One region of the Eubacterium sp. AF17-7 genome, then DNA from elsewhere that is predicted to be linked to it. Evidence: predicted binding sites of a transcription regulator. Region 1 holds the regulator's gene; the other holds the start of a gene.
What was found. Region 1 encodes NrdR, which represses ribonucleotide reductase genes. Its sites were predicted from a motif close to CACNANATNTNGTG; they were not measured.

Region 1 (15,719 bases):
CATTTGTTATTAGCATAATTTTATGCCCTATAGTAATTCCAATATTAAAAAAAGTAAAATTTGGACAGTATATTAGAGAAGAAGGACCGGAGAGTCATAAAAGCAAAGCAGGAACACCTACAATGGGTGGAATGATTATTTTATTTAGTTTAATCGTAACATCTTTGTTTTTTATAAAAGATTATCCAAAGATTGTTCCAATATTATTTGTAACAATAGGATTTGGAATTGTAGGATTTTTAGATGACTTCATTAAAGTAGTTATGAAGAGAAATGAAGGCTTAAATCAGATACAGAAAATGTTGTGTGAAATTGTTATCACAGCAATATTCGCATTTTATATGGTAAAATATTCAGGAATGGGAACAGAAATTATAATTCCATTTACACATGGTCAGACAGTTGACATGGGATGGTTGTTTATACCAATGCTGTTCTTCGTTGTATTAGGAACTGTAAATGGAGCTAATTTTACAGATGGTTTAGATGGATTGGCCACAAGTGTTACATTAATGATAGCAGTATTTTTCATGGTGGTTTCAATAGGAACAAATAGTGGAATAGCACCAGTTACAGCAGCTTTAGCAGGTGCATTAATGGGATTCTTATTATTCAATGTATATCCTGCAAGAGTATTTATGGGAGACACAGGTTCCTTAGCACTTGGCGGATTTGTTGCTGCAACAGCATATATGATGAAAATGCCATTATTTATTTTGATAGTTGCATTTATTTATCTCATGGAAATAGTAACAGTTATGATGCAGGTTACATATTTCAAAATAACAAAGAAAATATATGGTCAGGGAAGAAGAATTTTCAAAATGACACCAATACATCATCATTTTGAAAAATGTGGATATATGGAAACACAGATAGTTGCAGCATTTACAGTTATAACAGCAGTATTATGCCTTTTAGGATATGTAGCATTATAAAATGACAATATAAATTAAAACGCTTAGAAAGGAGTAAATATGAAAACAGAGTACAATTCAGTTTCAGAAGATGAAATTGTTAAAACTAAAAAAGAAAAGAAATCTGTAAATTATTTTGACTATAGCCTTTTATGCGTTTTAATTTTTTTGATTTGCCTTGGATTTGTATTACTTTATAGTGCAAGTTCCTATTCGGCTCAGCTAGCTAAAGGCGATGCAAGTTATTATGTAAAAAGAGAAATTATATTTACTATTGCAGGAGGGGTTGTAGGTTGGTTTGTTATAAAAAATTCAAAGTTTTTTATAACACTTATGAATAGAATGGCAATGCCAATGTACATAGTTTCTATTGTTTGTGTTGTAATGGTTGTGGCAACACCTCTTGGAATCGAAAGAAATGGTGCAAAAAGATGGTTAGGATATGGAATATTTTCTTTCCAGCCGGCAGAATTTGTAAAATTTACGGTTATAGTGCTTACTGCAAGTCTGTTGTCAAAATGTTCACAAAAGGCGTTAAAGGATTACAGAAACATATGGCGCGTATATAGTTATACAATTGTAGCGACACTTTCAATCATGGTATTAACATCTAACTTAAGTTCAGCCATTATAATTGCAACAATACCGGCTATTATGATTTTAGTAGTAGGTGTGCCAAAGAAATTTGTTAAACAGGCGATATTTCTTGTAGCATTAGCAGCAATTCCAATGGGAGCATATTTAACATTACATGGTGATGGATTTAGATTGAATCGTATTTCGGTATGGCTAAATCCAGAAGATAATGCGGCTGATGGTGGATTTCAGGTGCTTCAGGGATTGTATGCCATAGGTTCAGGAGGATTATTTGGTAAAGGATTAGGACAGAGTGCACAGAAACTTGGTTTTGTTCCTGAAAGTGCAAATGATATGATTTTTTCAATTGTATGCGAAGAATTAGGATTGTTTGGAGCAGTTGCAATTATTGTTTTATTTGCATTTATAATAAGAAGAATGAGAATTATAGCAGGAAATGCACCGGATTTATTTTCGTCATTATTGGTTGTTGGTGTTATGGCACAAATATCAGTTCAGGTAGTGCTTAACATAGCGGTTGTAACAAATTCAATCCCGAACACAGGTGTATCCCTTCCGTTTATAAGTTATGGAGGAACATCAATATTGTTCCTGTTATATGAAATGTCACTTGTATTAGCTGTCTCAAAACAGATTAAGAGAATACAATAAGAAAAGGAGTTGATGCAGTTTTATGAGCAGAAAAATGGATAGAAAACGTGCGCAGATGAAAAAACAGCGTCAACATCGACATCAGACGCAGATAAAAAATCATCAGCAGGCGGAAAGAACCGAACAAAGACGAAGAAACGAAAGAGAAAATAGAGAAAGAAATGAAAGACGTCAGGAAGAGCTAAGACGTCAGGAACAGAGAAAGAAAAAACTTCAGGCTAAAAAGGCAGAAGAAAAAGAGAGAATTCTGCAGAAAAAAGCACAGGAAAGAGCAAGAAAGAACGAGGAGAAAGAAGAAAGGCGTATTCAAAAAGAAAGTAAAAAAAGAATACGTAAAATGCGATTTAGAAAGGCAACAAGAACTTTAAGAAAGGTGCTTAAAGTTGTTTTAAGTATTTCTGCAGTTGTGGCAGCGGTATTTTGCATTATATATTTTGGCTTTAAATTAAATTCCGTAGAAATGAAAGGAAATGAAATATACACACAGCAGGAATTGACGGATTACATATTTAAAGATGGAAAAAATAAAAATACATTTGTATTCTGGTTAAAAGCGAAAACCGGAATGGGAAAAGTGGAAATTCCGTTTTTAGATAAATATGATGTCAAAATGAAGTCACCATCAAAACTTCAAATATCGGTATATGAAAAAAGTCTAATTGGTTATGTGGAAAAAGATGGCATATATATTTATTTTGACAGAGACGGTGTTATAGAAAAATTAGCTACCGAGAAAATAAAAGGTATTCCAAATGTTGTTGGAATCGAAATTAATAATCCTAAATTGTATGAAAAATTTGAAGTTAAAGATGAAGATGTATATGATTTGCTACTGACTGTTTCCCAGGCAATTCAGAAATATAACTTTAATGTAAAGAAAATTGAAATTACAGAAGATGGACAGGCTTCTATTTACATAAAGAAAGTAAAAATTGAATTTGGAAAAGGCAGAGACTTAAATGAAAAAATGATAGATTTGAGTGATATGATTGATGGAGGACTTCTTAAGTATAAAGGAACTCTTAACATGAAGTCTTTGAGTACAGATGGAAGCGGATATACTTTAAAGGAAAATGAAACTAAGACATCATCCCAGAGTGAAAGTGAGAGTGTGGATAGTACAAATCAGGATGAAACACAAAATAATAGTAATCCGGTAAGTAATGAAGCAACAAATGAAGCAACAAATGAAGAAACTACAGCAGTTGAACGGTAAAAATTTAAAAATATTATTATTTTGTAAAAAAATTTGTTGATATTTTTTTCAAACGAATATATTATATATAATATATGCAATGAAGTAGATTTTTTGTCTACATTGTTGTATACTAATTGAGTTAGAGTATCGAGAATAATGAATGAAATGAAACGAAGGAGGACAAGCTCTTGATAGAAATCACAACAAATGAAACAGAAGCAGTTGCAAAGATTATCGTTATAGGCGTTGGTGGCGCAGGTAATAATGCTGTTAACCGTATGATAGATGAAAATATAGGTGGAGTAGAATTTATTGGTGTAAATACAGATGCACAGGCATTAAAGAGATGTAAAGCACCAACAACATTACAGATTGGTGAAAAGGTAACTAAGGGACTTGGTGCAGGAGCTAAGCCTGAAGTTGGTGAAGCAGCAGCAGAAGAGAATGTTGAAGAATTAGCTCAGTTAATCAAGGGAGCAGACATGGTGTTTGTTACTTGTGGTATGGGCGGTGGAACAGGTACAGGAGCTGCACCTGTTGTTGCAAGAATCGCTAAGGAACAGGGCGTACTTACAGTAGGTGTTGTTACAAAGCCATTTAGATTTGAAGCTAAGACAAGAATGAACAATGCATTAGCAGGAGTAGAAAGATTAAAGGAAAATGTTGATACTTTAATTGTTATTCCTAATGATAAATTACTTGAAATCGTTGATAGAAGAACAACAATGCCTGAAGCATTAAAGAAAGCTGATGAAGTATTACAGCAGTCAGTACAGGGTATTACAGACTTAATTAATGTACCTGCATTAATTAACCTTGACTTTGCTGATGTACAGACAGTTATGAGAGATGCAGGTATTGCACATATCGGTATCGGTTCAGCAAGTGGTGATGAAAAAGCTAACGAAGCAGTTCAGATGGCTGTAACATCTCCATTACTTGAAACAACAATTGAAGGTGCTAAGCACGTTATCGTTAATATTACAGGTGATGTATCACTCTTTGAAGCTAATGAAGCAGCAAGTTATGTTCAGGAATTAGCAGGTGAAGATGCTAATATCATCTTTGGTGTTCGCTATGATGATACATATCCTGATGAATGTTCAATTACTGTTATGGCTACAGGAATTGATCAGGGTAGTGCAATCACAGCTAATCCATTTGCAACAGGAAAAACAACAAGACCTTTTGGTGGAATATCAGGTGCATCAACAATTAAGCCATTTACATCAAGCCAGCCGATAAAACCACAGCCAACAGTAGAACCAAGAGAATTAAAGATTCCTGATTTCTTACAGAACAAATAAATTAGATTAAAATATATAAAAGAGACAGACTCGTATTTGATATAGGTCTGTCTCTTTTTGCGTTCAACTTGACAAATAACTACACTACAACTATGCTACATTATATGAGTAATGTAGTAGGAGAAACATAATGGATATTAATGAAAATAGTATGGTCCCTATTTATGTTCAAATTGCAGATGCTATAGAAGACGATATTTTATCAGGTAAACTCGAAGAAGGAGAATCATGTTATTCACAATTGGTTTTGGCAAAGGAATTGCATGTTAATCCGGCAACAGCTGCAAAGGGAATAAATCTTCTTGTCAACAGAGGAATTTTAATTAAGAAAAGAGGTCAGGCAATGACCATTGCAGTTAATGCTAAAAAACTTGTTGAAGACAGAAAACGAAAAGAAGAGATGACTAAGATAGTAGATGACCTGGTTCGCTGGGGAAAAAGATTATCGATGTCTAAACAGGAAGTGATTGAGCTGATAGAAGAAAAATATAAGGAGATAGGGCAGTAATGAGTAATGAGATTAAAATAGAAAATCTGAAATTTGGATATGGATATAAAAGTAAAAAGATATTCAATGGTTTAAATGTTAGCATAGCACCGGGACAAATAGTTGGAATAGTTGGAAGAAATGGTGAAGGAAAGACAACATTGATGAAGCTTATAGCAGGAAAACTCAGTCCCGATGAAGGAAGTGTATTAATTGATGACAGGGATCCGGCAACTGACATTGAGACTGCTAATAAAATAATCTATGCATCAAGCACTTATAATACTGAGAGCAGATCAAAGTTAAAAGATATACTTCAATATCATAAATTAATGTATAAGAATTTTGATATTAATTTTGCAAATAAGTTAATGGATGTTTTTGATATAGAACAGAACAAAAGGATAGGACGTTTGTCGAAAGGTCAGACAACAATATTTAATTTTATATGTGCAATTGCTTCAAGAGCAGAAATTACAATTTTAGATGAACCTGTATCGGGAGCGGATTCTGTAAGAAGAAAACAGATATACGATATTATATTACGTGATTATATAGAATATCCAAGAACAATATTAATTTCAAGTCATTTGCTATCAGAGATGGAAAATATACTTGCAAATATATGTATGATTGGGGCTGGACAGATTCTTTATAATGGCGATGTAGATGAAATGAAACATAAAGCATTTAAGGTAAAAGGAACAAGACAGCAGGTAACTGAATTTGTAAAAGATAAGAAAGTTATTTTTAAACAATTATGTGAGACTAATAATATGGCTGTTGTGGAAGAAGATTTCAGTAAAGCGGTTATGGATGATATTAAAGATAAGGGACTTATCGCAGAAAGATTATCCGCAGAAGAATTTTATATGTATAGGACAACTGTAAATTTAGGAGAGGATTTAGAAAAATTATGGGAAAAATAGAGCGTAAAAATGTATTAGATTTGTATAAATTACGACTCAGGATGTTTAAAGTAAAACAAATAATGATGCTTATAATACCGGTAACGTTCTGCATGGAAATAGATTGGATCTTGAGCCTTTTGGTATATAATTTTGACCAAGAAAATAGGGATGTAATATTCGATTATGTGGGACTGTCCGGAAAGTTTGCAATTGCTTTGCCTATTATATTTATAGTGGTAATGACATATACATCTTCTTTTTATAAAGGGTATGTGAATAGTTATCCATGTAATAGTAAAACCATATATTTATCCCATTTTTTAGCAATGAATACAATAGGAATATTGTGGTTGTCACAATGTATGATAAATATGGTATTAGGATATGGAGTAGCAAAACTGATAGAACATTATAATGATAAATTAGTTATTGTTGATGAAATGGTAGTAAAAAATGTATTGCTATTTTTTATTGCAGGAATAATGTTGATAGTGTTTATTATATGTATTATGCAGTTAATTAGTACAATATTTAGAAAAAGTATATTAGCTTCTGTAATAATAATTGCATTATTTGTATCGGTTTTTATTTGGCAGAAAAATAATATTATTTTTGATATAGCAAAGGCTGTAATTAACTTTTATTGTGTTGAAAATAATATATGCTTATACATATGTAAAATATTAATTACATCAGTTGTTTGTTTTAGTGCGGGATTTTGGCTTGAAGTAAATGTTAAAGATAGAAAAATTGATAATAAAGCAATTAGTGCAGTATTATTTGGAATTGTACTGATGGCAGCAATTATGGGAATATCGTATATAACTTTTGAAAATGTTAATACTTATGATGATAATCCGGTAGAAACTAAAAGATATCAATTAAACATTTCAAATGATGTAAAGATTAGCATTGATGATGACATTGAAAATCAAATGATGATACATGGTTATACAGTTTCAGCATCGGATAATGGAGAAACCAAGCCTTATGTAGAAATAGTAAGACATGCACCGGAGATACCTAAAGATAATGTTAAGGATATATATGAAGATTTGGAATTTGATGTATACATAAAGAATAATAAACTTTATATAAAAAGCAAACGAAAAAATAAAATGTATTTAATATTGTCTAATGATGTATTTTTAGGTAATTATACAAATATATTTAATCACAATATTAATTCGTATAATACTGATGTTGAAAATTACTGTTTTTCAAGTTATGAAGTAAATGTATATCTTCCTGAAAAAAATATAGAGCAGGAAGAAAGTGTAGGATGGGATTAAAACATAAATTATAGTAATAAATAAAAACTGGTATTGTCTAAAAATGCTAAAATGGATATTTAGACAGTATCAGTTTTTTTGTATTATGTAAAAGTAAAAAAGATATATCAAATTAGAAGCCTAAATATAAAAGAGAATAGGTTGAATTTACAGACGCGTTTGTAATCCTAAAAATAAATACAAATAAAGGTATTATAAGGAGAGCAAAAATGGCAAATAAAAGATATGAACTTAATAAGGAATTAGCACAGATGTTAAAGGGTGGAGTAATTATGGATGTTACAACACCGGAACAGGCAAAGATAGCAGAAGAAGCAGGAGCATGTGCGGTAATGGCACTTGAAAGAATTCCGGCAGATATTAGAGCAGCAGGTGGTGTAGCAAGAATGAGTGACCCTGCAATGATTAAAGGAATTCAGGAAGCAGTTTCAATTCCTGTCATGGCAAAGTGCAGAATCGGTCATTTTGCTGAAGCTCAGATTTTAGAAGCAATTGAAATCGATTACATAGATGAAAGTGAAGTGTTATCACCGGCAGATGATGTATTCCATATTGATAAGACAAAATTTAATGTTCCATTCGTATGTGGCGCAAAGGATTTAGGAGAAGCTTTAAGAAGAATCAATGAAGGTGCTTCAATGATTAGAACAAAAGGAGAACCTGGAACAGGTGATGTTGTTCAGGCAGTGCGTCATATGAGAATGATGAATCAGGAAATTGCCAGAATCGGATCAATGAGAGAAGATGAATTATACGAAGTAGCAAAAGAATTAAGAGTTCCATATGATTTAGTATTATATGTTCATGAAAATCACAGACTTCCGGTTGTTAACTTTGCAGCAGGTGGAGTTGCAACTCCTGCAGATGCAGCTTTAATGATGCAGTTAGGAGCAGAAGGTGTATTTGTAGGATCAGGTATATTTAAATCAGGAAATCCTAAGAAACGTGCTCAGGCTATAGTAAAGGCTGTAACAAACTACAATGATTATGAAATGCTTGCTGAATTATCAGAAGATTTAGGTGAGGCCATGGTTGGAATTAACGAGCAGGAAATTGAACTTTTAATGGCAAAAAGAGGAGAATAATATAATTTTAAAATGTAAATTTTAGATTATATCTGATACTAAAATGTAAGGAGGCATACAATGAAAGTTGCAGTACTTGCAGTGCAGGGCGCATTTATAGAACATGAAAAAATGCTTGAAAAGTTAGGGGTAGAATGCATTGAACTTCGTAAAAAAGAAGATTTGGATAAAGAATTTGATGGCATTATACTTCCAGGGGGAGAGAGTACAGTTCAGGGTAAATTAATCAAAGAACTTGGAATGGAAGACGAAATAAAAAATAAAATAAAAAAAGGACTTCCGGTACTTGCAACATGTGCAGGAATGATACTTTTAGCTGAAGAAATAGCAAATGATGATAAAGTTCATTTAGGACTGTTGCCTGTAAAAGTAAAGAGAAATGCTTATGGAAGACAATTAGGCAGCTTTTATACGGAAGAAGAAATGAAGGGGATAGGAAAGGTCCCAATGACATTTATCAGGGCTCCATATGTGGAAGCAGTTAAATGTGGCACAGAAATTATAGCTGTGGTAAATGAAAAAATTGTAGCCGTAAAATACAATAATATGTTAGCAATGTCATTTCATCCTGAATTAAATGAGAGTGATAAAATACATAAATATTTCGTAGATATGATAATAAATAATAAATAAAATTTACTTTTATTTATTAAAGATTAAAGATGTCATGAAATCAGATTTTACGTTTTAAGAAAAATACATTTACATTTTTTGTAAATGTATTTTTTTATTACACGAGAGTTCGACAAATTTTTCGGGGATTTAAGTATATAATGGCTTTACCATTTGGAGGTGAAGGATGCATGTAATATATGTAGACGTGTATTTTGCAATAAACTTTCTAATGGATTTTATTATTTTAGTTGTTGCAAAACAGATACTTAACTTTAAAGGAAAAATAGAGGTACGAACAGCAATCAGATGTGTTATCGCAGCTTTATTTGGAGCAACTTACAGTGTAATAATATTAGTGCTTAAAGTAAAATACGGAGTGTTGCAAATATTATTTACATGGCTGGTTGTCCCATACATAATGACCGGAATTGCGTTTAATAACAGAAAGTTATCTGGAATAAAAATGCTGACTGTTGTATATTGTGTTACTTTTGTGTTGAATGGGGTGGTATCAATGCTTAGCAGCTATAGTTTTTGGGGGAAAACAGTGGCACAGGCAAAAACACAGGAACACAAAAAATTAAATGTACTAATGCTGATGTTTGGAATAGTAATTGGATGTCTGTTAATGAAGGTGGCAGTTTATCAAATGCTAAACAAACTCAAGATCCGCAAAAATCTGTATAATGTACGAATTGTAAATGGCGATTCAAAGATAGAAACAGTCGCTTTAGAAGATACAGGAAATAGTTTAAGAGAACCGTACAAAGGCAGACCGGTATCTGTTTTGCAATACAATGTAATAAAACAAATTTTAACCGGAAATGAGAAATGTTTTCTTATTCCATTCAAATCAGTTGGAAGTCAAAATGGAATATTGACGGGAATTACTGTTGATTATATGGAAATTAAAAATAGAGACATTAATTTGAAAATTTCAAATCCGGTATTAGGAATTTATAAAGGAATGTTTAATAACGATAAAAAATATCAGATGCTTTTAAATTCTGAATTTATTCTACATAATAGTGAAACAAATCAAAAACAAATAGGCGATTGCGAGAATTGTAATACACGCTCACAATTTTGAAACAAAGTAAATAGATGATTGCGAAATTGCAATGCATGTCCACAATTAAAAATAAAAGAGAGGAGAGAAAAATTGCTTAAAAATTTAAATGTGATTCCTGTGCTTACCAGATGGATACTTTCAGATGAGTCTAATGAAGTACATTATATCGGAGGACCGGATGTGCTTCCGGCTCCACTTGAGGGTGAAGAAGAGGCGAAACAGCTAGAAAAATTAATAAATGAAAATGATGAATCAGCAAGAAGAATGTTGATAGAACATAATTTGAGACTGGTTGTATACATAGCAAAAAAATTTGATAATACAGGGGTAGGCGTAGAAGATTTGATATCAATAGGAACAATTGGTCTTATTAAAGGAATAAATACGTTTAAGACAGATAAAAACATAAAACTTGCTACATATGCATCACGTTGTATTGAAAATGAAATACTAATGTATTTGAGAAGAAACAATAAAACAAAACTTGAAGTATCTATAGATGAGCCTTTAAATGTTGACTGGGATGGTAATGAACTTTTGCTTTCGGACATTCTTGGAACAGATGAGGACGTTATATCAAGAGGACTTGAAAATGAAGTGGAGAAAAGTCTGTTAAAAAAAGCAATTGAAAAATTAAATAAACGTGAAAAATCAATAGTGGAAATGAGATTTGGACTAAATAATAAAGATGGGGAGGAGATGACACAGAAGGAAGTCGCAGATTTTCTTGGAATATCACAATCGTACATATCAAGATTAGAAAAAAAGATAATGAATCGACTAAAAAAAGAAATTGTAAAATATGAATAATGTATAAAGAGCCGTGTTTTTGTTAATCATTTAAATGTAATACAAATTGACAAATATTTGTTTGTTGATAAGAAGTAATTGAATGATTTGGAGGAAAATATGGCTCTTTTTAAAGTGGAAATAAGTGGAGTAAACACGACACAATTACCGTTACTGACAAATGAAGAAAAAACTGAACTTTTTAAAGAGATAAAAAAAGGAAACAAAGAAGCAAGGGAAAGGTACATTCAGGGGAATTTGAGACTTGTGCTAAGTATTATTCAGAGATTTTCGGGAAGCAATGAAAATATGGATGATTTGTTTCAGATTGGATGCGTTGGACTTATAAAAGCAGTTGACAATTTTGATGACACATTAAATGTAAAGTTTTCAACTTATGCAGTACCTATGATTGCAGGAGAACTAAAGAGATTTTTAAGAGATAATGCATCAATCAGAGTAAGCAGGTCGATAAAAGATACAGCGTATAAAGCTATTTATGCTAAAGAGCGTATAATGAAGACAAGCAATAAAGAACCAACCATAAGTGAAATATCCAAAGAAATTGGAGCTACATCTGAAGAAGTTATATATGCCTTAGATGCAATACAAAGTCCGGTATCTTTATTTGACCCGGTATATGACCAGGGAGGAGATACTTTGTATGTGATGGACCAGATAAGTGATAAAAAAAATAAAGAAGAAAAATGGGTAGATAGAATAGCTCTTGCTGAAGCAATTAAAGGGCTACCGGAAAGAGAAAAAGAAATAATAGACTTAAGATTTTTTAAGGGAAAAACACAAATGGAAATAGCTGATGAAATAGGAATTTCTCAGGCACAGGTAAGCAGACTTGAAAAAAATGCGATAAAGGCAATGAAGCATTATATGCGATAAGGAGTGATAAAACGCTATATGGGATAAAAATGTAAGGCAATATATGTAATAATGATAAAAAAATAGATGACATGGAAATACAAAATAATATATCAGTTAAAATAATAAAACACTATATAAGATATAATCATAAAATATAAATTTTTCTCATAAAATAAAAAAAAGACTGCAGAGCAAAAATGAGAATATGTGAGTTAAAACAGAAAGAAGTAATTAATTGTTGTGACTGTAAAATGATAGGCTCGGTAGAAGACTTGGAATTTGATATTTGCACAGGATGTATAGAAGCACTGATTGTGCCCGGGCCTACAAAATTCTGTAATCTTATATGTAGCGATTTTGAATATATAATTCCTGTAAAATGTGTAAAGCAGATTGGGGATGATATTATTTTGGTTAGTGTAGACTTAGATGATGTAAAGCATAAGTACAAAACGTCTTGACCAGATAACTAATTCTTTTTATAATCAATTTATGACTGGAATTAAGTATTAGGAGGCAGAATATGAAGTGTCCATTTTGTGGAGAAGAAAATACAAAGGTAATTGATTCAAGACCGGCAGAAGAGAATAATTCTATCAGACGCCGAAGACAATGTGAGGTATGTGGTAAGCGTTTTACTACATATGAAAAAGTAGAAACAATACCGCTTATCGTTATAAAGAAGGATGATAACAGAGAACCTTATGATAGAAGCAAGATAGAGAGGGGAATTGTACGTTCATGTCATAAAAGACCTGTATCTTATGATCAGATAGTATCTACGGTTGAAGAAATAGAGGCAGAGATATTTAATAAAGAAGAAAAAGAGATTTCAAGTAATGAGATCGGTGAAATCGTTATGGATAAAATAAAAGAATTAGACCAGGTTGCATATGTAAGATTTGCTTCTGTATATAGAGAATTTAAAGATGTAAATACATTTATGGATGAGTTAAAGAAGTTTTTAAATTAGTGCATCTTATGATGTAGAAATATTTTAAATTAGAGCATCTGGATGATGTGGAAACATAGTTAAGTAAAGATAGAACGCAGGAGAAAAATATGCTTGAAAGATTTTACCCAAATGAATATGTAAATTCTGTAGAAGATATAGATTTTGACATGTATTATAAACAGGGGATAAGAGGAGTGATATTTGATATTGACAATACATTAGTTCCTCATGGACATCCCGCTACAGATAAGAGTATTGAATTTTTTGAAAAATTAAGAAAAATAGGACTTGATACGTGTCTTATTTCAAATAACCAGGAACCAAGAGTTGAGCCATTCGCTTATGCAGTTAAGTCAAAATACATATTTGATGCACATAAACCTTCAACTAGGAACTATAAAAAAGCGATGGAATTAATGCACACAGATGTAGATTCTACAATATTTGTAGGCGACCAGATATTCACAGATGTGTATGGCGCAAACAGAACAGGAATCCAGAGTGTGATGGTTAAAAAAATCGATAAAAAAGAAGAAATTCAAATAGTTTTAAAAAGAATTCCTGAAAAATTTATTTTATGGCGTTGGAAAAAGAAAATGTCTAAAACCGATATGAGTAAATAGTATAAATCATAAGTTTATATGAGTCTGATAAATTGATTATACAACCCTAAATTATATAAATATTGAAAATGTGAGATTTGTTTTATTGAATAATAAAAAAATTACGGATGATATTGAAAAAATTATATCATCCGTAATGAATAAAATAATTCATTTTAAAATTTATTGTTCAAAATTAATTGATAATATTTCTAAAAAAACTTTGATTTGATTTCATTAACAGGCATTTCTTTCCCTGTCCAAAGCTTAAAGGCTTCAGCCCCCTGATATAAAAGCATATATAAACCATTGAATACAGGGCAACCTATTTCTTTACTCATTTTCATAAGTTTTGTTTCGAGTGGGTTATAAACAATATCAGAAACAATTAATTCAGGATGTAAAAAGGAACTGTCTTTAATAACACAAGAGTAGGTATTTGGCGCCATACCAAGAGAAGTTCCGTTAGTTAAAATTGTGCTTGAATCCAATGACTTCTTTAAAGAAGTTTCGTCATTTAAATCATAGAGAGAAACTTTAGCTGAAGTAACTTTATTCAACTTGTCAATTAAAATCTGAGCTTTATCAAAATTAGTTCCGGGTCTGTTGTAAACATCGATTTCTTTCACGCCATCTATTGCAGCCTGAACAAGAATTGAAGATGCAGCACCACCGGCACCCATTAATGTCATTTTACCTCCAATTATATCAAATCCGGCATCCTTAACAGATTGCATATATCCAATTCCGTCAGTATTGTGACCAATAAATTTTCCGTCTTGATTAACAACTGTGTTTACAGCACCTATTAACTTTGCTGCAAGAGATAAATCATCACATAATTCCCACATTTTTATTTTGTCAGGCATTGTACAGTTGAATCCGGAAACTCCTAATGTTCGTAGACCTTCAACTGCTGATTCCATATTATTTTCATCCACATCAAAGCATAAATATACATAATCTAAACCTAAAAGTCGAAAGGCTTCATTGTGCATTGCGGGTGATTTGCTATGTGCAACAGGACTGCCAAGAAGTCCTGTAAGTTTTGTTGACCCTGTAATATTTATATTTTCCATTGTAGTACCTCCGTTGTAATTATTTGAGCCGGTATATTTTTGTTCAATAAACTTTATTACGGTTATTGTTGGATACTTTTATAATTCTAATTTAGTTGATATATGCTGAATTAATTCAACACCATATATTATGATACATAAATTTGAAAACAAATGGAAGTGGGTTTTAATAAATGCCGGGTATTTTTCTAAATGATATACGCTATTACTGCGTGTAAATGTAAAATAACTTCAATAACAAACAGCATTTAGAAAGTTTTAGTTAGTTATGCAAATGTCATTTAGACATTTTTGCTCTTTTATATAAAAATCATATATGTTATAATGTACGTCAAATGCCGTAATTTAAACAGATGGCAAATAATGTAAAAGGAGGAATAATTCCGAAAAAGGAATTAGAAGAAAAATGAAACAAATTAAGGTCGGAAACCTTGAACTTAGCGACGGTCACCCCAAAGTGTGCGTACCGATAGTAGGCGAAAATCACGATGAAGTGATAGAACAGGCAAAAAAAGTTGTGGAGATGAATCCGGATATAATCGAATGGAGATGTGATTTCTTTGACAGCGTTTATATTGATGAAGTGGAGAATATGCTGATAGATTTGCGTGAGGTAATTAAAGATATACCATTAATCTTTACTTTCAGAACAGATGGCGAAGGTGGAAAAAAATTTATCTCAAACAACAGTTATTATGATTTGAATGTTCAGGTAGCTAAGACAGGACTGGCTGAATTAATAGATGTAGAAGCCTACTCTAAAGATTCAATTGCCTTAGATATGATAGAGGAAATACATAAGGCGGGAGCAAAAGTAATTGGTTCAAATCATCATTTTAATGAAACGCCGTCAAGAGAAAAGATAGTGGAAACATTAATGACGATGGAAGAACTTGGAGCAGATATATGTAAAATGGCAGTAATGCCAAGTTGCGAAGAGGATGTTAAGGAACTCGTATATGGTTCTATTGAGGCAAATGAAAAAATGATAGCACCTATAGTTACAATGTCAATGGGAGAATTAGGCGCAGTAACAAGAGTATGTGGAAAGACAACAGGCTCAGTAATAACATTTGCGGCAGGTGTAAATACATCAGCACCGGGACAAATGACAATTAAACAGGTTAGAAATATATTAGGTATTAATTGTGATGATATCAAAGATAAAAATATATTTATGATTGGCTTTATGGGCACGGGAAAAACTACAATATCAAATGCGTTAGGCTATATTACAGGAATGCCGGTTGTTGATATTGATAAATACATAGAAGAACAGGAAA
Region 2 (15,719 bases), on a different contig from region 1:
ACCTTTGTAGAAATCAGGTTTAAGCAAATCTATTATATAATCAATTGTTTCCTGTGTAAAAGGTTTTCCAAAGTTAAAGTCCCAAGCTTCTTCGTTAAAACAACCGGGACATCTGTGAGTACAGCCACTAACAAACACGGAAACTCTTACTCCGGGACCGTTAGCAACATCATAACGCTTAATATCTGCGTAATTCATAAGCAACCTCCAAATTTATTGAAATAATACATTAAAATGGGCCTTCGCCAAATTAATTGCAAAGGCCCTGTAGGAAATATATGTTACTATAAATGTAAAACTCGTGCTTTAATTTCTTTTGTCTTACCAACATTCCAGAAGTTCTCACCTAAATAACCGCAAGTTCTTCTTGTTACATTCATTTTAGAATGATCTTTGTTGTGACACTGTGGGCATTCCCATTCGCCATCATCATTAATAATAATTTCTCCGTCATATCCGCATACATGACAATAATCTGATTTAGTGTTAAATTCAGCGTACTGTATGTTATCGTATATAAATTTAACTAATTCTTCAAGAGCTTCAAGGTTGTTACGCATGTTAGGTATTTCAACATATGAAATAGCACCACCTGAAGAAATAGACTGGAACTGACTTTCAAAAGTAAATTTGCTGAAAGCATCAATCTTTTCACGAACATCAACATGGTAAGAATTAGTATAATAACCCTTATCTGTAACATCCTTGATATCGCCAAATTTTTCTTTATCAATTCTTGCAAATCTATAACATAATGATTCAGCAGGTGTTCCGTATAAACCAAATGCAATACCTGTGTTTTCTTTCCATGAATCACAAGCAGCTCTTAAACGTTTCATAACACGCAATGCAAAATCAAGTCCCTTAGGGTCTGTATGGCTAACTCCTTTAACTAATTTAGTTACTTCATATAAACCAATGTAACCAAGAGAAATAGTTGAATAACCATCGTGTAATAATTTATCAATAGGTTCATTTTTACCAAGTCTTGCAATAGCACCATACTGCCAATGAATTGGGCTGACGTTAGAAAGTGTACCTTCTAATGCATGATGTCTGCACATAAGTGCTTCAAAGCAAAGAGATAATCTCTCTTCAAGAAGTGGCCAGAATTTTTCTTCATCCTGTCCTGAAATAATACCAATCTGTGGAAGGTTAATACTTACAACACCCTGGTTGAAACGACCTTCCCATTTGTAATTACCATTTTCATCTTTCCAAGGAGAAAGGAAAGAACGGCAACCCATACATGAGAATACCTGTCCTTCGTAATTTTCACGCATTTTCTTAGCTGAAATATAGTCAGGATACATTCTCTTAGAAGAACATTTAACAGCCATCTTAGTAATGTAGTCGTATTTGCCACCCTTTAAGCAGTTATGTTCATCTAAAACATATATAAGTTTAGGGAAAGCAGGAGTAACGTAAACACCCTGTTCATTTTTAATTCCCTCATAACGCTGTCTTAAAATCTCTTCAACAATCATTGCTACTTCATCTACATATTCATCATTTTCATCGATGTTTAAGAAAAGAGTAACAAATGGTGACTGACCGTTAGTTGTCATTAAAGTATTAATCTGATACTGGATTGTCTGAACACCTGACTTTAATTCATCATAAAGTCTGTCATTTACAAATGATTCTAATGTCTCAGGGTCAACCTTATCTCCATATTTTGAAAGATAATTTCTTGTATATTTTTCACGGCTTTTACGGAGATATTTTCCTAAATGCTTAATGTCTACAGACTGTCCACCGTACTGACTGCTTGCAACGCTTGCAATAATCTGAGTCATTACAGTACATGCAACCTGAAAACTCTTAGGACTTTCAATTAATTTTCCGTTGATAACAGTTCCGTTATCAAGCATATCTCCTATATTGATTAAGCAGCAGTTAAAAATAGGTTGCAAATAATAGTCTGAATCATGGAAATGAAGAATTCCTTCATCGTGAGCTTTAGAAATCTTTTCAGGAAGTAAAACTCTTCTTGTTAAATCCCTTGAAACTTCACCGGCAATTAAGTCACGCTGAGTTGATGCAACTACAGCATTCTTATTTGAATTCTCTTCCATAACATCCTTATTAGTATTACCAATTAATGCAAGAATAGAATCATCAGTAGTATTGGCTTTTCTAACAAGTTCTCTTGTATAACGATAAATGATGTATGTTTTTGCAAGAACAAATTTCTTCTCGGCCATAAGCTTCTGCTCAATAATATCCTGAATATCTTCAACTGCCATCTCATCAAAACCACGGTTTTCAATAGAAGCTAATATATTATAAATCTGTTCCTCACTAATTCTTTCTTCCTGGTCGACTTCTGTGTTCGCCTTCTGAATAGCTGATACAATTTTGTTACGATCATAAGTAGCTCTATGACCGTCACGTTTAATAACACTTATCATTTTTTTCGTTCCTTCTTTCTTTTCATATATCATGTATACAGCATTAAAAATACGATAATAATGCTGTTCTATATTAAACACAATTAAATACATTGTGTTTTTAGGCAATAAAAAAGCGATGTGTTAAACTATGATAATCAAGTAAGGTGTTTAACTCTTTCGCATGCATTAGATTATAGCACTAAGCTAAACGAATGTCTACAAAATATTGCGAAAATTAAAAAACAAAAACACAATATATAGTGTTTGAGAAAAGAGAGCCTTTAATAATGGGATGGAACAGAAAATAAAAAATTGTCAAGTGAAAAATAAATTAATTTAATTAAGTGAAATATATTTTATTTGAATGCAATTATAAATTTAAAGAGAAAAATATATTGCATATGTGAATGAAATTAAAAATCATTCTTCATCTTGATTCGGTTTTCTTTTCGTTTAAGGGCACAGTCCCACTCGGCCTGCTGAAATTCATTTTCAATGATAAGCGGTGGAACTTTTGTTGGTCTGTTATTAGCGCCCATTGCAACCATTACAAAGAAAGCTCTGTTAATAGGGTGACGCATTCCTTCATTATTTTCAACATAAGTATCTATGCGAACTTCCATTGAAGTGTTTCCGGTATATGTTACATAACCGATAATTACCAGCAAATCATTTACATAGGCTCCATCTTTAAAGTCTAAATGGTCGATTGCAGCAGTTGTTACATTATTGCAACCGGAATGGCGCTTTGCAACAATTCCGGCAATTTCATCAAGCATGGAAAGTAATGCTCCACCAAATAAACGACCGCCACCATTTAAATCACATGGCTTTATTACATGTACCTGCTCAGTCCTTGAAAAAGAAACTGTTTTTCCATTAATATTTTTTCTATTCATATATAAACACGCTCCTTTGTATAGTTAATTAATCATTAATATTGTTAATACTGTTAATACTGAATTATTCGTGACTATGCCGTAAAAGTGGCTGCAAGGATTAATTTTCATATTCATGGTTCAATTGTCAGTTCAGATACTGTCTGTTCTGCGAATAATTCAGGTTAAATTTCAATTATGCAGATAATTATTAAAAGTTAATATTATCACAATCGCATATGTAGAGTGCAAGAAGATATTTTAATCTGTTTTCAGGTATGTCTAAATCTAAGCATAACTGCTCCTTTATCTGATGAATGCGATAATTAATTGTATTTCTGTGAACAAAAAGTTTATTAGCAACTAAATTAACGCTTCCATTACATTCTAGATATACACGAAAAGTATTTAAGAGTTCACTATCATTTAATGGTGAAAGCAGTTTATGGGCATATTCACAAACATACTTGTCATCAATAGAAAGAGATATGTCGTAAAGTCCAATGTCAGAAAAATGCATTAGATTTTGTCCTTTTATAAATGAAACTTTTAAAGCCTTATAGGCTTGCATATAGTATTGGTACATTGAATCAATTGATTCAATATGATTACTTAAGCCTATATTACAATCGGTAGAAATAATGCTATTAGTGGAACAAATATAATAATGAATATTATCAAGTTCAATTTGTGCAAAATGTAGAATGGTTAAAGGTATTTTACTGGCAACAACTCTAAAGCCTATGAATTGATTAAGAATCTGTATATCTTCTTTTAAAGAAGAACGTAAAATACTTCTTAGAAATACACTGTTTTTTTGCAAAACAACTTTTTGCTCGGAAATAATTTCGTTACAATATTCCTGCATTATATCAGCTATATGAGTGTCCCATGGCATTGAAAAAATAGGAAAATTATTTTTTTCCCCAAATTCGATTATTCGAGAGGGAACATCTTTAATATACATACCAGTATTGATTAGTAAACCACAGGAACCTTTGATGTAAGCCGCGTTTATTAGATGGTCTAGTTTCTGAGTGCATTTAGTAGTTAGACCGGTTGTGATAATTAGTTCTCCACCTCTTACAAAAGAACTGTTATTTATATCGTCTAAAAGGTATACCCAAGTTATTTCTTTATTAAGATTCACAGAAGTAGTCAATAATTTTAAATTATATTTGGTGCTTGTTTTTTGATAAAAATATTCAAGTGTCAGTGACATGATAATATCTCCTTTTTAAGTATTTATTAGGCGCTTGTGACATATCATAATCTGCATAAAATAGCAGTTTATGATATGTCTTTAAGTTTGGTATTGTTATAAAAGAACCTAATTATCAGATATATTTCTTTTTATGATAAAGACTTTATGACTTTTTTGCCTTTAAATCATTAGGGAAGAAAATCGGATTTGCCAGATTAATACACGAAAATGTATTCATAATTATACATTATAACACAATAAAATTGTGCTGTAAGCACAAAAATAAAGTATGATATTATGCTTTATATGCTATAAAATGCAGAAATTGTGTGTTAATATTTGAATATACTAAAAAGAAGGTGAAAACATATTATAAGGAGGTTGCATGCAGAAAATAGAATTAATAGCATTAGATTTAGATGGCACGCTATTAAATGACAACAAAAAGATTTCCCCTGAAAGTATGCGTGTTATGGAGAAAATTATAAGTAAAGGTATATACATTGTGCCAACATCCGGAAGGATGTCAAATGATGATATTGTTCAGAAGAAACTTGAACCAATTGGAATCAGATATTTTATTGGAGAGAATGGTGGAATTATAAAAGATTGCGTTAAACAGAAAAATCTAAGAGTAGTTTCAATGGATTTATTTGAATCAATTGATTTAATAAAAGAATTGGAAAGATATCAAATATTTACATATTTTGTAAGTAACGAAAAAATTTATTATTCAACAAAAAATATAACAAATTTTTTACTGAATACGTTTGCTGAATTTTTTGAAGTATCAGGTGTGAATGAAGAAAGTTTGATAGATATTATAATGGAGAAAAATATTATTCCTGAAAAAATAGGAACATTACTTAACAGCCCTGGCGATGTGAAAAAAATTAAGAGGTTGAAGAATAAGTATAAGAAAATAATAATTATGCAGTCTAACATATTGGCTGTTGAAGCATGTTCAAAAAAAACTAGTAAGGGTATAGCTTTAGGGTGGTTATGTGAACAGTTGGGAATTAATAGGAAAAGCGTAGTTGCAATTGGAGATAGCGAAAGTGACATATCAATGCTTAATTATGCAGGAATTCCAGTGGCAATGGGAAATGCTTTAGATGAGGTTAAAAAGTGTGCAAAGTATGTTATTACAGAAAATAATAATGATGGTGTAGGAAAGTTTCTTATGGATATTTATAGAGAAATTCGTTGATACGAATGTATTTAAAAATAAAAAAACTAAAAGCAGGAAAGGAGAAAATTATGGGAATTTCATTAGCAAGATTAGACAACAGATTGTTACATGGAATAGTAGCTTCTCAGTGGACACCAAAGTCCGGTGCAAACAGAGTTATGGTAATTGATGACAAAACGGCTAATACGCCAATGCTAAAGGAGGCAATGCGAATAGGAAAACCGTCGGGGGTTTCTTTATCAATTATCAATAGAGAAACTGCATATACCAATTTTAAAAATGGTAAATACAATGGGCAGAAAGTCTTTGTTGTATGTAATGATCCGCAGATAATTTTAGATTTGATTGAGGACGGAAATGAGATTGGAACGCTAATTTTAGGTGGAACAGAAGTGCCTGAAAATACAGAAAGTATAAAAGTAAGTAAAAGGGCTTATGTGAAAAAAAAGGATGAATCTGTCTTTAAAAAAATCATGGAAAAAGGCACGAGAGTTTTAGTTCAGTATGTTCCAAATGATAAACCTGAACCGTTGGAAAAATTAATATAAAGAAAGTAGGAGGAAAAAACAATGGCAATAGGATTTGTAATCGCAGCGGCAGTAATAGCAGGATTACAGTATTTAGACAACTATGGTCCTCAGATTATAACAGACAATTATATGTTTTATGCAGTGCTGGTAGGTGCTGTTATGGGTGATCCGAAGACTGCTTTGATAGTTGGCGCAAGTATACAGTTGATGTCACTTGGTGTGGCAGCAATTGGTGGCTCAAGTGTTCCTAATTATGGAATGGCAGCGGTAGTTGCAACTGCACTTACAATTCACACGGGGCAGGATATGTCAGTGGGAATTGCAGTAGGTATAGCAGCTGGAGCATTAGGAGTGCAAATGGATGTAATTGCAAAAATTCTTAATGGATTTGTTGTGAGAAAAGCACAGAAATATTGTATGGAAAATAAATTTAAAAAAATGGAGAGGATTCTTTACTTAGGACCTGTTTTATTTTTCTTAAGTGCAGCTTTACCAACACTTATTATTTTAGCGTTTGGTGAAAATGTAACAGATTTTATAGTTAATTCAATGCCAAAATGGTTTACAGGGGGATTAACAATAGCATGTGGAATGTTACCTGTTATTGGTATTGGAATGTTACTTACATATATGCCTACGAAGAAATACATAGGCTTTGTAGCAATTGGCTTTGTGCTGGTTGCATATATGAATTTGAGTGTATTGCCTGTGGCTATTGTAGGTGCAGCAGTAGCATACGAGTATTACAAGAGACAGGCTGTTTCGACAACTGAAACAGTTTCTGTGGAAGGAGGGTTCGATGAAGATGAGTGATAGAACACCAGTATTGACTAAAAAAGATTTAAGACGTTGTGCATTAAGATCATGGATTAATGTAAATCTGTTTAATTATGAAACACAGCTTGGAGGTGCAGTAGCATTTGCAGAGGCAAAGGCACTAAGAAAAATTTATCCTGATGATGATGATTATCAGAAGGCAATGATGAATCAGTTTAAGTATTATAATACAATGCCATATTTTCATGGATTGCTTTTAGGTGCTGGATTAGCAATGGAAGATAAAGACGGACTTGAGGCTTTGGATGCAGTTCAGTCACTTAAAGTAGGACTAATGGGACCTTTAGCTGGAGTAGGTGATTCTTTAGGATGGATATTATTACCTACAATATTTGGTTCTATAGCCGGTTATATGGGAACTAAAGGTAACCCTATAGGATTAATTATATGGTGTACATTATATGTTGTGTTCTATATTTGGAGACTATCGTGGTGGAATTATGGATATAAGTTAGGAGCAAGCTTTATTTCAGCAATAGGTAATAAGTTAAATGCTTTTACTGAATGTGCTTCGATTTTAGGATTGTTTGTAGTAGGAGCAATGATTCCAAGTGTAGTAACAATGACAACAGGGCTAAAGTTTAAGTACGGAGATGTGTCTATGAATATACAAACAGATATTTTAGATGCAATATTACCTTGTATGTTACCGTTGGCTTTAACAGTAGTGGTTTATAAATTGCTGAAAAAAGGCGTTAAATTGACATATATAATTTTAGGCTTATTAGTTATTGGGTGTATAGGTGCTGCAACTGGACTGTTGGCATAACATATCTAATGGGAAATTTCTACACATTGAAATAGGTATATTTCTTTGTGGGAAATTTCCTTTAGAAAAAGATAATATTTTTTAGGTTGAGAGAGGAATTATGGTTAGATATATTTTTGCATCACATTATAGAATGGCAGATGGGTTAAAGGAAACAGTAGAATTTTTAACATCCGTAAATGAAAACGTATATGCTATTTCGGCTTATGTAACGGAAAATTATAATATTGAAGAGGAAATTAAAAAAGTCTTTGATAAATTTTCAAAAGAAGATAAGGTCGTTGTAATGACAGATGTCTTAGCAGGAAGTGTAAATCAAAAATTTATCCCATACGTTAATGAAAATATATTTTTGATTACAGGTATAAATGCACCTCTTGCAATGGAACTTGTGTTACTACCTGAAGAATGTATAAACAAAGAGCAGTTATCAAACTCTGTTAAATTAGCAAGAGAAACAATACAATTTGTGAATGAAATAAGTTCGGATGCGAATGAAGAAGATGAATAAAATTAAGAAAGGAAATTATTATGATTTTAGTATCAACAAGTACAGTTAAAATCACACCCACAGGACCTTACTTACCATGCTTCGTAAGTGGAAATCCTTTGAGAAGCGAAAAAACAAATAAAGTTCATGATTGTTTTGAGTGTACTGTAATAGTATTCAAAATTAATAACAAGTTAATGGTATGGGGAGAAATAGATATAATAGAAATAGATTTTAGATTAGCGGATACTATGAGAAAATCTGTACAGAAGATGTACAATGTACCATATGAGAATATAATAATAGGTACAATTCACACCCATACAGGTCCTGAAACATTAGAAGAAAATGCATTTGGAATGGATGAAGTAAAAGTTGTTCCGGGATATAGGGAATTTTTAGTCAAAAAGTTTGAAGAAGCAGTTAGTGAGTGCTTTAATAAAGGATTTACACAGGTTACACCTTACGTTAGAAATACAGTTATCGATGGTTTATATGGAAATCGAAACGGCAAGGGAGGTATTGAAGATAAAAATATATTAGAAATTAAGTTTGTTGATAAAAATGGTAATATTGTGGCAGGGTGTTTTAACATAGCGTGTCACGCAACTGTAAATGATCCAATGAGTGTTGAATTGACAACAGACATTATTGGATATTTAAGTAGGACAATAGAGAAAGAATGGGGTGTTTCGCCACTTATGATGCAAGGAGCAAGTGGCGATATGGGAAACAGACAATATAGAAAAAAAGCTGGATTTGATGAGATTAAAAGATTAGGGGATGCAATAATTGCACAATTGAGAATGGCAGGAGACTATAAACCGGTATTATTTTCTGATATCAAAATAGATAAGTATCATTATTTAGACGAATTCGACAAAAGTAATGACACTATGGAAAATTTGAAAAAAGAAATAAGTGAGGATGTGGCAAAGTTAAAAATTGAAAAAGACTTTGATCAGAGAAAGCTATTAATAAGTGGTTTAACTTTTTTAAAACAACAGTATAATGAAAAACACGTAAAAAATGAATTTGATGCATCGATAATAAGATTGGGAGATTTGGAGATATGTCAGATACCTGCTGAATTGTTTTCATGTTTCGGATTGCAAATAAAAGCAGCCAGTAAAGCCAAATATTGTATAATATGGGGATATACAAATGGAATGGTTGGATATATGGTTAGGTCAGAGGAATACGAAACATGCTATGAAGGAAGAAGCACTAAATTTAGACAGGGAGAACCAGAAAAAATAACGGAGGATTTGGTTGAATTAATTAAGAAAAGATATAAGTAAGTAGTTTTGTGTGTATGGACTCCGGAGAAATAGAAAACTTCGGAGTCTAATATTTTATGTTAGAGAGGGAAAAAATGTTAAAAAGTTGGAAAGGACAACTCTATATAATTGCGTCGGCAATTCTTTTTGGAACAATGCCTTTTTTAACAAAAATGGCGTATAAAAGTGGTAGTAATGCTTATTCGGTTGTATTTTGGAGATTTTTATGGGCGAGTATATTTATGGCAATAATCATAAAAGGATTCTATAATAAAAAAATACTGTTAAGTAAAGACAAATTAATTAAAATATTGGGATTATCTATTTTATATGGAGTTACCCCAATTTTATTATATATTTCATACAATTACATAGACTCAGGATTGGCAACGTCATTGCATTTTACTTATCCTATTTCTGTTATGATTATTATGGCTATAGTTTTTAAAACAAATATGGAAAAAAAACAGGTTTTGTGTGCTATAGTGTGCGTAGTGGGAATAATAATGTTATATTCTCCGGAAAAGCAGGCTGGAGTAAAAGGAATGGCTTTAGCTGTAATTTCAGGAATAGTATATTCACTATATGTTATATTATTGGAAAAATCTAAATTAAAGGGTGAATCTGTAATGTTAATATCTTTTTGGTTATGCTTTTTTGCTGCTATAGAGACAGGAATATTTTCTGCATTTATTGGAAAACTCAGATTTATAGGAAGCATGCAGGAATTTTTAGCAGAAATATGTTTGGCATTTTTTGCAACAGTTATAGCATTGGTATTATTTCAAAAAGGTGCTTTTTTATGTGGTGCGTTAACTGCATCATTGCTGAGTACATTTGAACCATTGACAGGAGTAATAATTGGATTGATTGTTTTTAAAGAGGAAATGACATGGAAACTTGGAATGGGAATATTTTTAATTCTTTTTTCAACAATCCTAGTTGTTTTGCCTGTCAAAGAAAAGAAAAAAATAAATATTGAAAGAAAAAATAGGTATTTTTGAAACACAGTATGAAATATATTTTAGAAACTTTCCCATAAAGAGTATTTGTGGTATAATGTGAAAATGTTAGTGTTTGAGGAAAAACAGTAATTTATAAAATTAAAATGATATAGAAGATAGGAAATAGTAGTTATGGGAAAAATTATTTTAACAGGTGACCGTCCAACAGGAAAACTTCATGTAGGACATTATGTAGGTTCATTAAAAAGACGAGTAGAGTTACAGAACTCAGGTGAATTTGATGATATTTTTATTATGATTGCAGATGCACAGGCATTAACTGATAATGCAGATAATCCGGCAAAGATTAGAGACAATATCATGGAAGTTGCACTTGATTATTTGTCAGTAGGAATTGATCCTGCTAAGTCTAATATATTTGTACAGTCAGCAGTTACAGAATTAACAGAATTAACATTTTATTATATGAATTTGGTTACAGTATCTAGATTGCAGAGAAATCCTACTGTAAAATCAGAAATTCAGATGCGTAATTTCGAAACAAGTATTCCTACTGGATTTTTCACATATCCAATCAGTCAGGCTTCAGATATTACAGCATTTAAGGCAACAACAGTTCCTGTAGGAGAGGACCAGATGCCTATGCTTGAACAGACAAGAGAGATTGTTCACAAGTTTAACTCAGTATACGGGGAGACACTTGTAGAACCACAGATTCTCCTTCCTGACAATAAGGCATGCTTAAGACTTCCGGGAATTGATGGAAAGGCTAAGATGAGTAAGTCTCTTGGAAATTGTATCTATCTTTCAGAAGATGAGAAGGAAGTTAAGAAGAAAGTAATGTCTATGTTTACAGACCCTGATCATATCCGTATCGAAGATCCGGGTAAGATTGAAGGAAATACAGTATTCACATATTTGGATGCATTTTCAAATGAAGGACATTTTGCAGAATATCTTCCTGAATATGCAAACCTTGATGAATTAAAAGCTCATTATCAGAGAGGTGGACTTGGGGATGTTAAGGTTAAGAAGTTCCTTAACAATGTTATCCAGGAAGAGCTTTCTCCAATCAGAGCACGTAGAAAAGAATACGAAAAAGACATCGAAGGTGTATACGAAATCCTTAAAAAAGGAACAGAAGTTGCACAGGAAAGAGCAGCACAGACTTTAAGCGAAGTTAAACATGCAATGAAGATTGATTATTTTGAAGATCCTGAATTTTTAAGTGAACAGATTAAAAAATATAAATAAGATTTAGAAATATAAAAACCACATCAGATATACTATTTTTAAAGTTAACTAAAAGAAAATAGGTAAAGATGTGGTTTTTGTTTTAAATTAAAGTGAATAAAAATTTCATATCTGAGTTATAAAGTTGTTTAAATTCTCCGAAATAAAAGTTATTTAAAGTTTAACAATAAAGTTGGTCAAATTCTCCAAGTAAAGTTATTTAAAACTCAAAAATAAAAAAAGTTAATTAATTTACAAAAATAAAACTCATTTAAATTCCCAAAATATCAATAACATCTAATCCCGTTTCTACAATATATGCAGGAATGGATTCGTACTCAGGTTCAGGATATTTTAAGTCAGGTATGCAAATAGAAGGAATATTTGCATTCTTTGAAGCTAATAAACCATTTTCAGAATCCTCCAATATAAGAGCAGCTTTTAAGGGAACATCCACTGATTTCCATGCTTTAAGAAAAATTTCAGGGTTTGGTTTAGATTCGTTAACTTTGTCACCACCAATAACGAAACTAAAATATTTATCAATTTCTGCACGTTTTAAATATTTTAATACAATTTCAGTTTTAGTGGATGAAGCAACTACACATGGAATATTTGCGGCAAATAGAGCCTGCAAAAGCTCTTTTATTCCGGGCTTAATCTGAACTCCGTTTTTTTCAATTATATAATTCACCTGTTTTCGGGTCTCGTTAGAGATTATCTCATCAGGATAATCAGAACCGTAAATATCATAAAGAGTACGTTTGAGAGTCTCTCCGGCAATACCTAATGTTTTTACATAATTTTCTTTTCTTTGTTTATAACCGTATTTTTCTAATATAGGAGCCTGAGTTTCCATAAACAACTTTTCCGTATCAAAAAGCAGCCCGTCCATATCAAAAATAACAAGTTTAGTTTTGGTTTTTAGTTCTCTATTTTTACAAATAATCATATATAATGCTCCAATTCATAATAAAAATAATCGAATACTTAAATAATAGTGATAAAGGCATAGATGTTACAAGTTCTGAGGCATATTATGATACTTTCATCACATCTAAAATAAATCATAAAATAAAAATTTAATTAGGTCAAAATATTTATTAAAAAATTAATAAATGTGAAGTGAAAAAATTATTCCCATTTTGAATTGGGCAAAGTGGATTTTAGTCTTACAAAAATTAATAAACGTGGTAGGAAAATAAATCTTTCATAAGAAAAGGAATCAAGAAAATAATTTTTATAAAAGATATTGACGTGAAAAAAATTATTATGTATTATAAAGATATGAAAATGATTTTCGCGAAAGGAAATAAGATGAAAAAAAATATTTCGGTAATTGAAAATATAAACAGATTATATGACTCGTTTTTTGAACAGGAAAAAAAGATAGGAAATTACATACTTAGCAATTATAAAGAAGTTGTAAATATGACAATTTCAGAATTAGCTAAGAATAGTGGAACAAGTGTAGCAAGTGTTTCACGATTTTGTAAAAAGTGTGACGTGGACGGATTTCACCATTTGAAGATTGCATTGGCAAGAGAAATTGTTGAAGGTGATGACAACATACCGGTTTCTAATGATATTACAAGAGAAGATATCGGACAGTCATTACAAAATATTTTAGCAAATAAAATAGAAGAAATGAAGCAGACCATTTCGTTAATAGATACAAAAGAATTTGATAAGATTCTTGAAAGTATACAGAATGCGGGAATTGTACAGTTTGTTGCAGTAGGAAATACGATTCCTGTAGCTTTAGACGGCGCATATAAGTTTAATGAAATTGGAATCCGCTCCATGGCAGGAAGCATATGGGAAACTCAATTATCATTTTCTATGACTTTAAAAGAACAAGATGTGTTAATTGCAATTTCTAACACAGGAGAGTCGAAGCAGGTTCAGAAAATGGTTGAGGCCGCAAAGGAAAATGGAGCAACAACCATTGGCATTACAAATAATCCCGATTCGACTATTGCAAAGACGGTAGACTATCATATACAGACGGCTACCAGAGAAAAATTATTCTTAAATGAGTTTTATTTCTCAAGAGTATCAGCAACAACAATTATAGAAATTCTATATTTGTTTTTAACAGTAGGACAGCAGAAAAGTTATGAAAGATTAAGCAAATGTGAAAATCTTATGGCAGATGAAAAATTATAAGAGGAGGAAACATTTATAGAAAATGAACGAAGTTCATTTTCTATAAATGTTTCCGACGAATAGCCGCCGACCGAAGGGAGGGGGCAATACATATTAACAGGAGGAATTATAAAATGAAACAAAAATGTGCAAAAGCAGCTTATGAAATGATTAAAGATGGAATGGTTATAGGACTTGGTGGAGGAAGAACAATAGCTTTTCTTATTGAAGAACTAAAAAATGGAAATAAGAAAGTTAAAGCAGTTACACCTAGCGAAGATACAATGAATTTATGTGTCAAAGCAGGAATAGAAGTATTACCATTAGAATTTGTTAAGCAAATTGATATTGCGTTTGACGGATGCAATGAGATTGACAAAAATCTTAATGCGTTAAAGACTGATGGCGGAATTTTTACAAGAGAAAAAATAGTAGCTGTTATGGCAAAAGATTATGTGATATTAGCGGATGAAGAAAAATATTCAGATGAGTTAACATTTGAACATGCAGTTGCAGTGGAAGTAATAAAAAGTGCAAAAGAATATGTTAAATCTAAATTAGAAGAAATGGGAGCAAAAGTAGAAGAACGTTCAACAGAAATGAAAATGGGAACTTTATTAAGTGATGACGGAAACTATCTTATGAATGCGTACTTTGAAAAAGGGCAGGATGTAAAAGCATTAGATGAAAAATTAAAGCACATAACAGGCATAGTAGAAACATCATTATTTTATAATATAGTGTCAAAAGCATTAATTGCAGGAGAAAGTGGCATTCGTGTAATAGATTAAAAGATTGTGGTGTTATACAAAAGCAATTTGAAAAATGTGGATATTAAGTTAGGAGGATAATCATGAGTAATTTAAACTGGGGAATAGTTGGTACAGGATGGATTGGCAGTGAAATGGCAGAGGCTTTGTGGGCAGTACATGGAACTGTTTATGGAGTGTGTGGAAGTTCGCTTGAGAAGGCTGAAAATTTTGCCAAAGAATATAAAATAGAACATGCATATAATGATTTAGATGAAATGCTATCAGATAAGAATATTCATATAGTATACATTGCGACTCCACACAATATGCATTATGAAATGATGCTTAAATCATTAAAGGCAGGAAAGCATGTATTTTGTGAAAAGGCAATTACGGTAAACAGCAGACAGTTAGAAGAATGCGTCAAGGTGGCAAAGAAAAATAATTTAGTTATATGTGATGGCGTGACACTTCTTCACATGCCTTTATATAAGAAGATAAAGAAAATGATAGAAGATGGTGAAATTGGAAAGGTAAAAATGGTGCAGGTTAATTTTGGAAGCTGCAAGGAATATGATGTGAATAACAGATTTTTCTCAAAATCATTAGCAGGTGGGGCATTGCTTGATATAGGAGTATATGCAGTATCATTTGCCAGATATTTTATGGAAAGTAAGCCAAATGTTGTTCTTACCACTGCAAATTATTTTGAAACAGGAGTTGATGAAACAAGTGGAATTATTTTAAAAAATAATGATGGGCAAATGTCTGTTATTGCACTTACAATGAGAGCAAAACAACCAAAAAGAGGTGTTATTTCAGGAGAAAAGGGATATATACAGATAGATGAATATCCAAGAGCTCAAAAAGCAACAATTACATATACTGCTGACGGACATACTGAGGTTATAGACGAAGGTGATACGAAAAAAGCACTTCAATATGAAGTTATGGATATGGAAGAATATATTAATAATAATTCAGGACAGGAAAATCTTCAGATTGTAAGAGATGTAATGGAAACTCTTACTTCAGTTAGAAATCA

Region 2: the regulator NrdR is predicted to act here: its motif matches at 2,646-2,659, upstream of nrdD (anaerobic ribonucleoside-triphosphate reductase).

What each region holds. Positions count from the first base shown of each region.
Region 1 covers NZ_QTWU01000004.1:156,014-171,732, forward strand. Annotated here, with positions in the region: gene mraY (phospho-N-acetylmuramoyl-pentapeptide-transferase) at 1-938, shown strand, start outside; gene DWW96_RS06465 (putative peptidoglycan glycosyltransferase FtsW) at 978-2,165, shown strand; gene DWW96_RS06470 (cell division protein FtsQ/DivIB) at 2,188-3,381, shown strand; gene ftsZ (cell division protein FtsZ) at 3,552-4,670, shown strand; gene DWW96_RS06480 (GntR family transcriptional regulator) at 4,801-5,178, shown strand; gene DWW96_RS06485 (ABC transporter ATP-binding protein) at 5,178-6,086, shown strand; gene DWW96_RS06490 (hypothetical protein) at 6,074-7,360, shown strand; gene pdxS (pyridoxal 5'-phosphate synthase lyase subunit PdxS) at 7,570-8,445, shown strand; gene pdxT (pyridoxal 5'-phosphate synthase glutaminase subunit PdxT) at 8,506-9,078, shown strand; gene DWW96_RS06505 (sigma-E processing peptidase SpoIIGA) at 9,245-10,150, shown strand; gene sigE (RNA polymerase sporulation sigma factor SigE) at 10,241-10,942, shown strand; gene sigG (RNA polymerase sporulation sigma factor SigG) at 11,042-11,818, shown strand; gene DWW96_RS06520 (PRC-barrel domain-containing protein) at 11,998-12,261, shown strand; gene nrdR (transcriptional regulator NrdR) at 12,324-12,773, shown strand; gene DWW96_RS06530 (YqeG family HAD IIIA-type phosphatase) at 12,863-13,378, shown strand; gene DWW96_RS06535 (shikimate dehydrogenase) at 13,570-14,436, opposite strand; gene aroD (type I 3-dehydroquinate dehydratase) at 14,843-15,719, shown strand, end outside.
Region 2 covers NZ_QTWU01000005.1:43,360-59,078, forward strand. Annotated here, with positions in the region: gene nrdG (anaerobic ribonucleoside-triphosphate reductase activating protein) at 1-198, opposite strand, end outside; gene nrdD (anaerobic ribonucleoside-triphosphate reductase) at 285-2,414, opposite strand; gene DWW96_RS06710 (acyl-CoA thioesterase) at 2,810-3,295, opposite strand; gene DWW96_RS06715 (PucR family transcriptional regulator) at 3,486-4,496, opposite strand; gene DWW96_RS06720 (Cof-type HAD-IIB family hydrolase) at 4,864-5,688, shown strand; gene DWW96_RS06725 (PTS sugar transporter subunit IIB) at 5,739-6,218, shown strand; gene DWW96_RS06730 (PTS sugar transporter subunit IIC) at 6,240-7,013, shown strand; gene DWW96_RS06735 (PTS system mannose/fructose/sorbose family transporter subunit IID) at 7,000-7,806, shown strand; gene DWW96_RS06740 (PTS fructose transporter subunit IIA) at 7,907-8,317, shown strand; gene DWW96_RS06745 (hypothetical protein) at 8,338-9,597, shown strand; gene DWW96_RS06750 (DMT family transporter) at 9,672-10,580, shown strand; gene trpS (tryptophan--tRNA ligase) at 10,713-11,795, shown strand; gene DWW96_RS06760 (HAD family phosphatase) at 12,046-12,726, opposite strand; gene DWW96_RS06765 (MurR/RpiR family transcriptional regulator) at 13,092-13,943, shown strand; gene rpiA (ribose 5-phosphate isomerase A) at 14,057-14,713, shown strand; gene DWW96_RS06775 (Gfo/Idh/MocA family oxidoreductase) at 14,776-15,719, shown strand, end outside.